2 regions of the Streptomyces sp. NPDC002671 genome follow, and region 1 is predicted to be linked to the other one. Evidence: predicted binding sites of a transcription regulator. Region 1 holds the regulator's gene; the other holds the start of a gene.
What was found. Region 1 encodes HrcA, which represses chaperone genes, less so after heat shock. Its sites were predicted from a motif close to TTNGCACTCNGNNNNNCNGAGTGCNAA; they were not measured.

Region 1 (7,366 bases):
TGCGCGATCACCCCGTCCGCACCGGCCCGCTCCACCGCGAGGGCCTCCTCGGCGGTGGTGGCGGTGACCAGGGTGAGGGTCCCGGCGCGGCGGAGGGAGTCGAGGGCGTCCCGGCTCGGGATGCCGAAGTGGAAGGAGACGACCGGCACCGGGTTGTCGAGGAGGACGGCGAGCTTGGCGTCGTAGCCGTCGTCCCGTCCGCTGTCCGGGTCGCCCAGCTCGGTCTCGTACCAGGCGGCCTCACCGGCCAGCTGGTGGGCGTAGACCTCGACGGCGCCAGAAGAGGGCGCGGCGTCAGCCGCTCCGGTGGAGCCGGTGCTTGCACCGGGATACTCGGGCTGCGGCATGAACACGTTGACGCCGAAGGGGCGGCTCGTGAGCGCCCGCAGCTGCTTGATCTCCTGGTACATGCCGTCGGCGGTCTTGTACCCGGCGGCAAGGAACCCGAGACCACCGGCCTCGGAGACGGCGGCGGCGAGCTGCGGGACGGAGACACCGCCCGCCATGGGGGCCTGCACGATCGGGTGGGGGAAGAGATCGGTCAGTGCGGAGGACATGACCGCATGTTGTCACGTCCTTCGAACAAGTCCGAATCCAACCTTCCCCCTGGCACATGCCACTTCTCGGCCGACCGAGCAGGGCCGAGGGTTCAAGGGACGAAGCCCCTTGAACCCTCGGCCTCGGCAACGGTCAGCGACCGTTGAACGCGTCCTTCAGCCGCGAGAACAGCCCCTGCTGCCCGGGCTGGAACTGCCCCTGCGGACGCTCCTCGCCGCGCAGCTTCGCCAGCTCGCGCAGCAGCCGCTCCTGCTCCGGATCCAGCTTGCTCGGCGTCTGCACCTCGACGTGCACGATCAGGTCACCCCGCCCGCCGCCCCGCAGATGCGTGACACCGCGGTTGTGCAGCGGGATCGACTGCCCGGACTGCGTACCGGGCCGGATGTCGACCTCCTCCATCCCGTCCAGCGTCTCCAGCGGCACCTTCGTGCCGAGGGCCGCCGCCGTCATCGGGATGGTGACCGTGCAGTGCAGGTCGTCGCCGCGCCGCTGGAACATCGGGTGCGGCAGCTCGTGGATCTCGACGTAGAGGTCACCGGCGGGACCGCCGCCCGGCCCGACCTCGCCCTCACCGGCGAGCTGGATCCGTGTGCCGTTGTCGACACCGGCCGGGATCTTCACCGTAAGAGTGCGGCGGGAGCGGACACGCCCGTCGCCGGCGCACTCCGGGCACGGGTTCGGCACGATCGTGCCGAAGCCCTGGCACTGGGGGCAGGGCCGCGAGGTCATGACCTGGCCCAGGAAGGACCGGGTGACCTGCGAGACCTCACCGCGGCCCCGGCACATGTCACACGTCTGGGCGGAGGTGCCCGGCGCCGCGCCCTCACCGTTGCAGGTGTTGCAGACGACCGCCGTGTCGACCTGGATCTCCTTGGTCGTCCCGAAGGCCGCCTCGTCCAGCTCGACGTCGATGCGGATCATCGCGTCCTGGCCGCGCCGGGTGCGCGAGCGCGGGCCGCGCTGCGACGCCGTACCGAAGAACGCGTCCATGATGTCGGAGAAGTTGCCGAAGCCACCTGCCCCGAAGCCGCCCGCACCGGCCCCGCCCGACTGCGAGAGCGGGTCGCCGCCGAGGTCGTAGACCTGCTTCTTCTGCGGGTCCGACAGCACCTCGTAAGCGGCGTTGATCTCCTTGAACCGCTCCTGGGTCTTCGGATCGGGGTTGACGTCCGGATGCAGCTCGCGCGCGAGCCTGCGGAACGCCTTCTTGATCTCATCCTGCGACGCGTCGCGGCGCACGCCGAGAACGGCGTAGTAGTCCGTGGCCACTTACGACTCCGCCAGGATCTGTCCGACGTACCGTGCCACTGCGCGTACCGCTCCCATCGTTCCCGGGTAGTCCATGCGGGTCGGTCCGACCACGCCGAGCTTGGCGACTGCCTCGCCGCCCGAACCGTAGCCGACCGACACGACGGAGGTGGAGTTGAGTCCCTCATGGGCGTTCTCGTGCCCGATGCGCACGGTCACGCCCGGATCCTTCGCCTCGCCGAGGAGCTTGAGAAGCACGACCTGCTCCTCCAGCGCCTCGAGCACCGGCCGGATCGTGAGGGAAAAGTCATGCCCGAAGCGGGTCAGATTGGCGGTTCCGCCGATCATCAGCCGCTCCTCGTTCTCCTCGACGAGCGTCTCCAGCAGTGTGGAGAGCACCGTCGAGACCGTGCCGCGGTCCTCGGCCTCGAAGGCCTCGGGCAGGTCCTCGACCAGCCGCGGCACGTCCGTGAACCGGCGCCCCGCGACCCGGCTGTTCAGCCGCGCCCGCAGATCCGCCAGCGAGGACTCGCCGAACGGCGCCGGGCAGTCGACCATCCGCTGCTCGACCCGGCCGGTGTCCGTGATCAGCACGAGCATCACGCGCGCGGGAGCGAGCGAGAGCAGTTCCACGTGCCGCACGGTGGACCGGGTCAGCGACGGGTACTGCACGACGGCGACCTGCCGTGTGAGCTGCGCGAGCAGCCGCACGGTCCGCGCCACGACGTCGTCGAGATCGACGGCGCCGTCCAGGAAGTTCTGGATCGCCCGCCGCTCGGGCGCGGTCATCGGCTTGACGCCGGCGAGCTTGTCGACGAACAGCCGGTAGCCCTTGTCGGTGGGGATCCGCCCCGCACTGGTGTGCGGCTGCGCGATGAACCCCTCGTCCTCCAGGGCCGCCATGTCGTTGCGCACGGTTGCCGGGGAGACGCCGAGGTTGTGCCGCTCGGTGAGCGCCTTCGAGCCCACCGGCTCCTCGGTGCCCACGTAGTCCTGGACGATGGCGCGCAGCACCTGAAGCCTGCGTTCACTCAGCATTCGCGCGCACCTCCAGCACGTCGTCCCCTGGGCCCTTCGGATCGTCCGCCTGGCACTCTTCGCACGCGAGTGCCAGCCTTCCCCGGCCCAGTGTACGGCTGTGGGGTACGCCCCGGGCAAGGCCGGCCCCCGCGTCACCGTGCCCGGTTCGTGTTCAGGATGACCGTTGTCGCTAGCGTCGCGGTATGACGGTGACTTGGGAAGAGGTGGAGTGGGAGCGGCTCGCCACGGGGGTCGGGCGGTGCCGGCTGCCCGGCTGGGACTGCACCGTGGGGCTGGTTCTCGGGGAGGGTACGGGGCTCGTGGTGGACGCCGGGTCGAGCCTGGCCGAGGGCGCGCGGGTGCGGGCGCGGGCGCAGGCGCTCGCGGGTCACCGTGTGACCCATCTCGCTCTCACGCATCCGCACTTCGACCACGTCTTCGGCGCCGCCGCGTTCGCCGGGACGTTTGCCGGGACGTCCGCCGGGGCGGAGGTGTACGGGGCGGTGGGCCTGGACGCGGTGTTCACGTACGAGCGCGAGGAGCTGCGCCAGGACGCGATCCGTCACGGCCTGCCGCCGGCCGACGCGGACGAGGCCGTGGAAGCCCTGGCCCCTCCCCACCACCTGGTCTCGGGCGAGTGGACGCTGGACCTGGGCGGCGGCAGGCAGGTACTGCTGGCCAACGTGGGCCCGGGCCACACCGCGTACGACCTGGCGGTCCTCGTACCGGGTGACCCGGAGGTGGTCTTCTGCGGCGACCTGGTCGAGGAGTCCGGCGAGCCCCAGGCGGGCCCGGACGCGGTCCCGTCCCGCTGGCCGGACGCACTGGACCGCCTGCTGGCGCTGGGCGGCGAGGACGCGCTGTACGTGCCCGGTCACGGAGCGGTGGTGGACGCGGCCTTCGTACGCCGGCAACGCGACGAGCTGGCGGCGCGTTTCGGCGTGTCGTGAACGGGGGTCCACCGCTTCTCCTATCGTCATCCGAATGCGCCAGTACTCCCCCGATCTCACCCCGCCGTGGAAGAAGCAGCAGCCCGTACCGGAGGTCCCGGCGGAGCCCGGCCTGGTGGTGGAGGAGCCCGGCACCGGTTTCTGCGGGGCGGTGATCCGCTGCGAGGCGGGCACGGTGACCCTGGAGGACCGTTTCGGCAAGCACCGGGTGTTCCCGCTGGAACCGCGGGGCTTCCTGCTGGAGGGGCGGGTGGTGACGCTCGTACGGCCGACTTCGAGTCCGGTGAGGCCCACCCGCACGGCCTCCGGCTCGGTAGCCGTACCCGGCGCCAGGGCTCGCGTGGCCCGTGCCGGCCGCATCTACGTCGAGGGCCGGCACGACGCCGAGCTGGTCGAGAAGGTGTGGGGCGACGACCTGCGCATCGAGGGCGTGGTCGTGGAGTACCTGGAGGGCGTGGACGACCTGCCGTCGATCGTCGCCGAGTTCGCACCGGGCCCGGACGCCCGCCTGGGCGTCCTGGTGGACCACCTGGTGCCGGGCACGAAGGAGTGGCGCATCGCCCAGTCGGTGACGAGCGAACACGCGCTGGTGGTGGGCCACCCGTACATCGACATCTGGGAGGCGGTGAAGCCGGCCTCACTGGGGATCGCCGAGTGGCCCCGGGTCCCGCACGGGCAGGACTGGAAGACAGGGGTGTGCCGGGCGCTGGGCTGGCCGTCGGAGAACACCGGGGCGGTGTGGCAGGCGATTCTGGCGCGGGTGGGGTCTTACAAGGACCTGGAGCCGGAGCTGCTGGGGCGGGTGGAGGAGTTGATCGATTTCGTCACGGGTAGCGGTGGGGCCTGACGCCGGGAAGTGTCCCGAATGCTTTGGTGTCCAGTTCGAGTCCCAGAACCTCCACCGGGACTGGATCTCCGAATTTGGTGATCTCCTGGCTCAGGTAGTCGGCGTCCTCGCCCTCGCCTGCGGGCTTCGTCAGCAGGACGCAGTGCGCCATGATCGGGTCGAGGATGAGGTAGGCGGGGACCTTTCCCGCAGCGTAGATCGAGCGTTTGACCACGTAGTCCTGGTGGACGCTGTACTTGGAGACGACCTCGACGAGCATCGTGATCAGCTGGCACGGCAGCAGGCGCCCTGAGCTGGGCAGGAGATCGTGCGCCAGAACCACCAGATCCGGTACCGGCTCACTGGATTCGTCGACGATGTCGACGTCCTGGGTTTGCAGACGCGCCCAGCGCCGCGGGATCTGGTCCTGTACATCGGCAACGATCCTGTTGTGCACGATGTCAGGGCTGGACATCATCACGATCACCCCCCGGAGAAGCTCAACCTTGGCGCCCTCCGGAGGCTCGAACTCCTCGAAGAACTTGGCCATCCCACGCTCGTCCACAGCGGTCATCTCCGTGGCCCTCCACATCCGCCGCGTACTTTTGGCGGCAGCCTACGAATCAGGTTAGGGAGCGAACCGGCATTCCGCAGTGATTCACTCCGCCGAGTGATCAGTCCACCAAGTCCCGCACCACCGCGTCCGCCAGCAACCGCCCCCGCAGCGTCAGTACCGCGTATCCCTCCCCGTACGGCCCTTCCTGGAGGAGCCCCTCCGCCAGCGCCCGCCGGGACGCCGCCAGCCCCTCCTCCTTCAGAAGCGACAGCGGGACCCCCTCCCGCAGCCGCAGCTCCAGCAAGATCCGCTCTACCCGCCGGTCCTCGCCGGACAGCACCTCACGCCCTGCCCCCGGCGACTTCCCCGACGCCAGCGCCGCCGCATACGCCCCCGGATGCTTGACGTTCCACCAGCGCACCCCGCCCACGTGCGAGTGCGCCCCGGGACCGGCCCCCCACCAGTCGGCCCCCCGCCAGTACAGCTCGTTGTGCAGGCAGCGGGCGGATTCGGAGGTGGCCCAGTTGGAGACCTCGTACCAGTCGAAGCCCGCCGCCGTGAGCGCCTCCTCCGCGATCAGGTAGCGGTCGGCGTGGACGTCGTCGTCGGTCATCGGGACCTCGCCCCGGCGGATGCGGCGCGCGAGCTGCGTGCCCTCCTCGACGATCAGCGCGTAGGCCGAGATGTGGTCGGGGCCCGCGCCGAGGGCCGCCTCCAGCGAAGCCCGCCAGTCGTCGTCCGACTCCCCCGGCGTGCCGTAGATCAGGTCCAGGTTGACGTGCTCGAAGCCCGCCGCCCGCGCCTCCGCCACGCACGCCTCGGGGCGGCCCGGCGTGTGGGTCCGGTCAAGGATCTTCAGCACGTGCTGCTTCGCGCTCTGCATGCCGAAGGAGACGCGGTTGAAGCCGCCCTCCCGCAGGGCGGAGAGGTATGCGGGGTCGACCGACTCCGGGTTCGCCTCCGTGGTGATCTCGGCGTCCTCCGCCAGGCCGAACTCCTCGCGGATCGCACCCAGCATGCGTACGAGATCGTCCGCCGCCAGCAGCGTCGGTGTGCCGCCGCCGACGAACACCGTGCGGACCTGGCGGGGGTCGTCGCCGAGCACCTTGCGGGCCAGACGGATCTCGTCGGTCAGGGTGTCCGCGTAGTTGTCGCGGGAGGCCAGCACTCCGCCCGTGCCGCGCAGCTCGGTGGCGGTGTAGGTGTTGAAGTCGCAGTAGCCGCAGCGGGTCGCGCAGTACGGGACATGGAGGTAGAACCCGAGGGGTCGATCGGGCGCCCCGGCGAGCGCGGAGGCGGGCAGCGCGCCGTCGTCGGGGACGGGCTCGCCGTCGGGGAGTGCGGAAGGCATGTCCTCCATTGTCCCGCACCGCGACCGTTGCCCGGCTACTCCTGCTCCGCTACTCCGCCTGGAGCACCAGCAGCGCCAGGTCGTCCTCCGGCAGGCCCCCGCCGAAGTCGTGCACCAGGGTCCTGATGCGTTCCGCGATCAGGTCGGCGCTCAGGCCCGCGCAGCCGGACAGGGCGCGTGCGAGCCCGTCGCCGTCGTCGAACTGGCGGGGCCCGGAGCGGCGCTCGGTGACCCCGTCCGTGACGCACAGCAGACTGTCGCCGGGCCGCAGTTCGAGGGTCTCGCTGGTGTAGGTCTCGTCCTCGACCACGCCGAGCAGCGTCTGCGGCCGGGCGGCGGTGCGCACCGTCCCGTCGGGGCTCAGCACCAGCGGCAGCGGATGGCCGGCGGAGGCGAGGGTGCAGCGGACGCCGCCGTCGTCCAGGGGGGACAGCTCGCCGTAGAGGAGGGACAGGAAGCGGGTCTGCGGGCCGTCCCCGGGGGGCACCGCCCGGCCGCCGGCGGCGACGAGGGCGCGCGCGGCGGCGTCGGCGGCCTCGGTGGCGTCGTCCAGGAGGAGCTGGTTCAGCCGGTCGAGGACGTCGGCGACCCCGTAGCCCTCGCGGGCCAGCAGTCGCAGCCAGGGCCGGGCGAGCCCGATGACGACGGCGGCCTCGGGGCCCTTGCCCTGTACGTCGCCGACGGCGAAGCACCAGCGGCCGTCGCCCGCCGGGAACAGGTCGTAGAAGTCGCCGCTGGGGCCGCCCTTGTCGCAGGGCTCGTAGACGAGCGCGCTGCGCACCCCGGGGATCTCGGCGACCGCACCGGGCAGCAGGCCGCGCTGGAGGACGGCGCTGATGGTGGCCTGGCGGGCGTAC
Region 2 (7,366 bases), on a different contig from region 1:
TCCCAAGGCCGCGCTGGTCTTCGACGACCCGCTGAACCAGCAGTCCTTGGACGACACCGACGGCGGGTGGGGCGAGCGCACGGACGGCGACAGCGCCGCCGACCTGAAGCGCTTCCTCGACGAGAAGCCGCCCCACCACCTCTGAGCCGCCCGCGCCGTCCGCAGGAGCGCGGTCAGCCCCCGTCGCGCCCCGAACCGCGCTGCGCGACCAGCGTGTCGCGGATCTCCTTCAGGACCTCCAGCTCGGTCACCTCGATGACCTCGTGCGTGCCCTCGCGCGCCTTCTTGCGGGCCTCCTGACGCGCCAGGTACTTCGACATCGGCAGGACCATCAGGAAGTAGACCACCGCCGCGGTGATCACGAAGCTCAGCGTGGCGCCGAGGACGGTGCCCCACAGGATCGGCACACCGCTCTTCACCGAGCCGTCCGCACCCACCTGGCAGGGATCCTTGAGGCACGAGCTGTAGTGGTCCAGGTTCTGCGTGCCGATGGCGCCGACCAGCGGGTTGATGACCCCCTTCACCACCGAGTTCACGATGTTGGTGAAGGCGGCGCCGATGACCACCGCGACCGCCAGATCGACGACGTTTCCGCGCATCAGGAAGGCTTTGAAGCCGTCCCAGACACTCGGTTCCTTCTTCGCGCTCACCTAGGGGACTCTCCTCGCGTGCACAGGGTGTGGAACGAAACGCTCCGCAACCTACGGCAAGGCGCGGCCATTGTGTCCAATTCCGCCCTGCGACCGAGGGACTTGACAGTAGATCGCCGCGAAAAAGCACCAGCCGGTTCAGCACAGCGTCACCGCCAGCCGTGCCGTGGCACTCGCGCCGACGAGCCGCGCCGCCGTGGCACGCGGCACCGACAGCACGACCAGCGCCCCGCTCTCAGCGGCGCCCTCCAGGGGATCCGGCAGCTTCGTCACCCGCACCCCGCGTGCGAGCACCCGGGCACCGCCGCCGGTCTGCGGGTCCTCCGCCACGATGACGTCGACCCGGTCACCGGGCCGTAGCAGCCGGACGGTGGCGGCGTCGGCGATCCGCACGGGCGCCGTCACCACGTCCGCCGCCGGGTGCCGGCGCAGGGGTTCCGCGGCCGGGCGCCCTCGGGCGCGCTCCGCATGGTGCGGCTCCGCGGCGGTGCGCGGCCCGGCCGCCACGAGCGCGGCGGCGGTCACGGCGAGACCGGCCGCCACGGCCCGCCGCCGCTGCCGCACGAGCCGCTGCAGCTGATACCCCCCGCCGCGTACGCGCACGGGAGCGAACTGCGGGATCTCGCGGGTCGCGGGGGCATCGGTGCCCAGCGGACACGGGATCCGCAGCGGCGAAGGCGCGGACAGGGACGAGGCAGAGGAAGAGGAAGAGGCCGTGGTCGGGGCCTGGGCTTGGGACTGGGTCGGATACGACGAGGACACGGACATGGGAATCACCACCGGCGACGAGGAATTCGGCTTGTGCTGCCACGATGACGCCTCGCGCCGAATCCCGCCGGAGCCGGTGGACTCCTGGCCGTTTGTGGATAACTCGCCCACCCGAACGGGGACTTCCGCAGCTGCCCGGACGGCGGAATCCCCCGTCGCGCTACGGCAGTTCGAACCCCGGATCCATCCTGCCGAGCGCGTTCACGCACAGGCAGTCCCGCGCCCCGGTCTCCGGCAGCGCCGCCACCGCGTCGAACAGGACGCCCCGCAGCCGGTCCACGTTGGCCGCGAACACCTGCAGCACCTCCTCGTGCGAGACGCCCTCGCCGGTCTCGGCGCCCGCGTCGAGGTCGGTGACCAGGGTCAGCGAGGTGTAGCAGAGCTCCAGTTCCCGGGCGAGCGCCGCCTCGGGGTGGCCGGTCATGCCCACCACCGACCAGCCCTGCGCCTGGTGCCACAGCGATTCGGCGCGGGTGGAGAAGCGCGGTCCCTCGACGACGACCAGCGTGCCGCCGTCCACCGGCTCCCAGTCCCGTCCGCGGGCCGCCTTCAGCGCGGCTGCCCGGCCGGCGGGGCAGTAGGGGTCGGCCATGGACACGTGCACGACGTTCGGCACCGTGCCGTCGGGCAGCGGAAGCCCGTCGAAGTAGGTCTGCTGCCGCGCCTTCGTACGGTCCACCAGCTGGTCCGGCACGAGCAGGGTGCCCGGCCCGTACTCGGGGCGCAGCCCGCCCACCGCGCAGGGGCCGAGGATCTGGCGGGCTCCGACCGACCGGAGGGCCCAGAGGTTGGCGCGGTAGTTGATGCGGTGCGGCGGCAGGTGGTGCCCGCGGCCGTGCCGGGGCAGGAAGGCGACGCGCCGGCCGGCGATCTCGCCGAGGAAGAGGGAGTCGCTGGGCGCCCCGTACGGGGTCTCGACCTGGACCTCGGTCACGTCGTCCAGGAACGAGTAGAAGCCCGAGCCACCGATTACGCCGATCTCTGCGTTCGCCATGACGAGCACATTAGCTGGCCGCGGAAAGACGGGGCAGCCGGTGCCGGGGGAGGACGCCGAAGACCCTGCCGTCGTACGACGGCAGGGTCCGGGGTGAGTGTTGTCAGGCGGCGGAGCTGCCGGCGGAGCTCGACGAGGACGACGAAGACGACGAGGACGACGACTTCGAGTCGGACGACGAAGAGCCGGCCGACGAGGAGCTCGACTTCGACGACGGGGTGCTGCTCGACGTGGAGCCGCGGGAGTCGTTGCGGTAGAAGCCGGAGCCCTTGAAGACGATGCCGACCGCGGAGAACACCTTCTTGAGGCGGCCGTTGCAGCTGGGGCACTCGGTCAGGGCGTCGTCGGTGAACTTCTGGACCGCCTCGAGGCCCTCGCCGCACTCGGTGCACTGGTACTGGTAGGTCGGCACTGTCTTCCTCCTGGCACTCTCACTCGATGAGTGCTAACGATCGTCCATATTAACCTGCGCCGCCCGCGAACGGAGTAACGTAAGTCACCTGCCTACGGGCAGCGGTCTGGGCTTGACCGCCACGAAGGCCCTTGTGCCCGAGTGGGAAGCCGCGTAGCGGCGGAGTCACAGTGACGTATTCCCGGGAGCGCGGACCGTCACATTTCACCGATCGCGACGGGTTCGCGATGGGCCGCGCCGCGCGTGACCAGCTTGGTCACGCGCGGCGGCATGAGCCGCGAACGCAGCGCCAGCAGGGTCACCAGCGCGAGCACGGTGCCGGCCATCGGCACCAGGAACCCGGCGCCGTCCCACAGCCGGTCCTCCAGCTGCCCGGCGACGGTGACGGCCGCCGCCTGGCCGAACGCGACCGCACCGGTCAGCCAGGTGAAGGCCTCGGTGCGGGCACCGGCCGGGACCAGGCCCTCGACCAGCGTGTAGCCGGTGATCAGCGCCGGCGCGATGCACATGCCGACCAGCAGGCCCAGAGCTGCCAGCAGCAGCACCGAGTGCGCCGTCCACAGGGCGGACGCGGCCAGCGCGAGCGCCGTGTAGCCGACGACCAGGCGCCGCTGCGGGGCGACCTTCCAGGCGATCGCGCCGCACACGACGCCGGAGAGCATGTTTCCCGCGGCGAAGACGCCGTACAGGACGCCGTTCAGGCCGGGCTGGCCGATCGACTCCGTGAACGCCGCCAGCGCGACCTGCATTCCGCCGAAGACCGAGCCGATGCCCAGGAAGGTCACGACCAGCACGCGTATGCCCGGCACGTGCAGCGCGGAAGCGTGCTGCACGCGCGCGTGCCCGCTCTCGGCGCTCACCGGCGGCTGTGTGCTCTTCTGCGCGGCGAACAGCAGACCGCCGACGAGGGTCAGCGCGGCCTCCGTCACCAGGCCCGCGGCCGGGGCCACGGTGGTGCACAGCGCGGTCGCCAGCAGGGGACCGAAGACGAAGGTCAGCTCGTCCGTGACGGACTCGAAGGCCGCCGCGGTGGTCATCAGGGGCGAGCCCTGGAGCTTCACGCCCCAGCGGGCGCGCACCATCGGGCCGACCTGCGGCACCGAGGCGCCGGTCGGGACGGCCGCCGCGAACAGCGCCCACAGAGGCGCGTGGGCCAGAGCGAGCGCGGTGAGGGACAGCCCCGACAGCGTGTGCACGAGGACGCCGGGGATCAGCACGGCGCGCTGGCCGTAACGGTCGGCGAGGCGTCCGCTGTAGGGGGCGAACAGGGCCATGGAGACACCGGTGGCAGCTGCCGCCGCGCCCGCGGCGCCGTACGAGCCGGTGGTGTGCTGCACGAGCAGCACGATGGAGAGGGTGAGCATCGCGAACGGCTGTCGCGCGGCGAAGCCGGGGAGCAGGAACGTCCAGGCGCCGCGGGTGCGCAGCAGTTGTCCGTATCCCGGGCGGGAGGACGCCGGCGGGTTCTCCGCCGACTCGGTGGTGACCGTGGATGCCACGGCCCGTGCCTTTCTGCCGCCTGGTAGCGCCACCCCTGTCGTGGGGCGGGTCGGCCTCACGGGGGCGCCGAGAGCTGTCCTCTTGCGCGGAACTGCGGTAGATACCGGTCCCACGGTGGTGGGCTCCCCGGCCGCCATACGGTCGCGCCAGCTCTGCGTCAGGCAGAGTTGGATCGATCTGACTGCCTTGATACTACAGGGATCAAGGCCTTGTGCTCCTGTGAAAATGAGCACCATAGGGGTGTTCACCTGGCATTAACGCGCGCCTCGTCCGTCCGTGCCCAGCCACCCGGCCAGCTTGCCGCCGCGTGCGACCGCGCGCAGGCGGCGCTCCGCCGCGTCGCGGACGGGGTCGGTGGCGACCACGAGGAGTTCGTCCCCGTGCCGCAGCACCGTCGTGGGGAGCGGAACGAACGATCTTCCGTCCCGCACGACGAGCGTGACGGCGGCCCCGGCCGGCAGCCGCAGCTCGTTGACCTCCACGCCGTGCATCCGCGAGCCCTCCGGGATCGAGACGGACAGCAGATGCCCGCGCAGCCGCTCCAGGGGCGCCGACTCGATGCCGAGGTCGGCCGCCTCGCCCTCCTCGCCGAGCCGCAGCGCGCGCGCCAGCCAGGGCAGTGTCGGCCCCTGGACGAGGGTGTAGACGACGACCAGCACGAAGACGATGTTGAAGATGTGGCGGCTGCCCTCGACGCCGTTCACCATGGGGATCGTCGCCAGGATGATGGGCACGGCGCCACGCAGTCCCGCCCACGACATCAGGGCCTGTTCCGGCCACGGCACCCGGAACGGCGTCAGGCTGAGCACCACGCTCAGCGGGCGGGCCACCATGGTCAGCACCATGCCGATGACCAGGGCGGGCCACACGTCGTCGCCCAGGTCGTGCGGGGTGACCAGCAGGCCGAGCAGGACGAACATGCCGATCTGGGCGATCCAGCCCAGCCCCTCCGCGAACCCGCGCGTGGCGGGCCAGTGCGGGAGCTTCGCGTTGCCGAGCACCATCGAGGCGAGGTAGACGGCCAGGAAGCCGCTGCCGTGCCCCAGGGCGCCGGCGGCGTACGCCGTCACGGCGATCGCCAGGACGGCGATCGGGTAGAGGCCGGAGGCGGGCAGGGCCACGTGCTTGAGGCCCCAGGAGCCGAACCAGCCCACCGCGAGGCCTATGGCGGCGCCGAAGGCCAGTTCCAGGGTGATCTTGCCGAGCAGGAGGTACCAGTGCTCGACCGGGCCGGCCTGGGAGAAGGCGACGACCAGGATGACCACCGGGGCGTCGTTGAAACCGGACTCCGCCTCCAGCGTGCCCGTCACGCGCGCGGGGAGGGGAATTCTCCGGAGCACCGAGAAGACGGCCGCGGCGTCCGTGGACGAGACCACCGCGCCGATGATGAGCGCATGCCGCCACTCCAGACCGACCAGATAGTGCGCGCCCGCCGCCGTGACACCGACGCTGACGGCGACCCCCGCCGTGGCCAGGACCGAGGCGGACGCCAGGGCCGGCCGGATCTCCTTCCACTTCGTGCCGAGGCCGCCTTCCGCGAGGATCACGACCAGGGCCGCGTAGCCGATGACCTGGGTCATCCCGGCGTTGTTGAAGTGGATGTTCCCGACGCCGTCCTGGCCCATGAGGATGCCGATCCCCAGGTAGACGAGCAGGCTGGGGAGCCCGCTGCGTGAGGAGATCCGGACGGCCGCGACGGCGACGAGCAGGACGAGGGAGCAGACGAGCAGGAGCTGGTCGAGGTGGTGGACAGTCAGCGGCGGTTCCTCCTCCGGGATCTGCAGGTACTTCGTTACCTTACCTAGTTACTCTACCTAACTCTTGACGATTTCTTGACGCTGCTCGGGCAAGATCGAACGCTCGTGCACGCTTGTTCCCTACTCCGCGTCAAGCGGCGCAGGGCCCTGCGCCTATGGTTGCTCCAGCGCTCATTCAAAGTCACAGCCCGACCTGCCGCTCGCGTTAGGACAGCAAGGACAGCGATGCCCCCGAATACCACCGCCACAACGGGTGACAAGCCCGGCAAGTCCGGCAGGAAAAAGGGGCGCAAAGCCCGCCTGATCGTGCTGGTCCTGGTTCTGGCCGTCATCGGAGGCATCGCCTACGGGGCGTATTGGTCCATCAGCACCGTCCGCGCCTCCTTCCCGCAGACCAAGGGTTCGATCACGATCGAGGGCCTGTCGGGTCCCGTCGACGTGAAGCGGGACGGCAACGGCATCCCGCAGATCTACGCGTCCTCCGACGAGGACCTGTTCATGGCGCAGGGCTTCGTCCAGGCGCAGGACCGGTTCTACGAGATGGACGTGCGCCGGCACATGACCTCCGGGCGCCTGTCGGAGATGTTCGGCAAGGACCAGGTCAAGAACGACGAGTTCCTGCGCACGCTCGGCTGGGACCGTGTGGCCAAGCAGGAGTACGACACGAAGCTGTCGAACTCCACGAAGAAGTACCTCGACGCGTACGCCAAGGGTGTCAACGCCTACCTCCACGGCAAGAGCGGCAAGGGCATCTCCCTGGAGTACGCGGCCCTCGGCTTCACCAACGACTACAAGCCCGAGCAGTGGACCCCGGTCGACTCTCTCTCGTGGCTGAAGGCGATGGCCTGGGACCTGCGCGGCAACATGCAGGACGAGATCGACCGCGCCCTGATGACGAGCCGTCTCGGCCCGCAGCAGATCCAGGACCTCTACCCGGAGTACCCCTACAGCCGTAACAAGCCGATCGTGCAGGACGGTCAGTACGACGAGGTGACCCGGAGCTTCCAGCAGGGCGGCGGCACGGGCGGCACGCAGACCACGACGGGCACGCAGACCACGACGGGTACGACGGGTACGACGGGTACGAGCAACTCTCAGACCACGACGGGCACGACCGGCTCCTCCACCTCCACGGCCGGCGGTCCGGGCCTCACGGGCCAGCTGGCGGGCCTCTACAAGGTCCTGGACAACGTCCCCGCCGCCGTCGGTGTGAACGGCCAGGGCATCGGCTCCAACTCCTGGGTCGTGTCCGGCAGGTACACCATCACCCACAAGCCGCTGCTCG

Region 2: the regulator HrcA is predicted to act here: its motif matches at 2,835-2,861, upstream of ACWD35_RS10515 (FmdB family zinc ribbon protein).

What each region holds. Positions count from the first base shown of each region.
Region 1 is NZ_JBSFVU010000022.1:103,733-111,098, reverse strand. Features, by position in the region: gene ACWD35_RS30290 (nitronate monooxygenase) at 1-557, opposite strand, end outside; gene dnaJ (molecular chaperone DnaJ) at 691-1,827, opposite strand; gene hrcA (heat-inducible transcriptional repressor HrcA) at 1,828-2,844, opposite strand; gene ACWD35_RS30275 (MBL fold metallo-hydrolase) at 3,030-3,776, shown strand; gene ACWD35_RS30270 (DUF3097 domain-containing protein) at 3,811-4,623, shown strand; gene ACWD35_RS30265 (Uma2 family endonuclease) at 4,601-5,194, opposite strand; gene hemW (radical SAM family heme chaperone HemW) at 5,277-6,509, opposite strand; gene ACWD35_RS30255 (SpoIIE family protein phosphatase) at 6,559-7,366, opposite strand, start outside.
Region 2 is NZ_JBSFVU010000005.1:368,892-376,257, forward strand. Features, by position in the region: gene ACWD35_RS10495 (hypothetical protein) at 1-145, shown strand, start outside; gene mscL (large conductance mechanosensitive channel protein MscL) at 174-650, opposite strand; gene ACWD35_RS10505 (hypothetical protein) at 789-1,418, opposite strand; gene ACWD35_RS10510 (S-methyl-5'-thioadenosine phosphorylase) at 1,579-2,412, opposite strand; gene ACWD35_RS10515 (FmdB family zinc ribbon protein) at 2,516-2,824, opposite strand; gene ACWD35_RS10520 (MFS transporter) at 3,022-4,323, opposite strand; gene ACWD35_RS10525 (potassium/proton antiporter) at 4,579-6,108, opposite strand; gene ACWD35_RS10530 (penicillin acylase family protein) at 6,307-7,366, shown strand, end outside.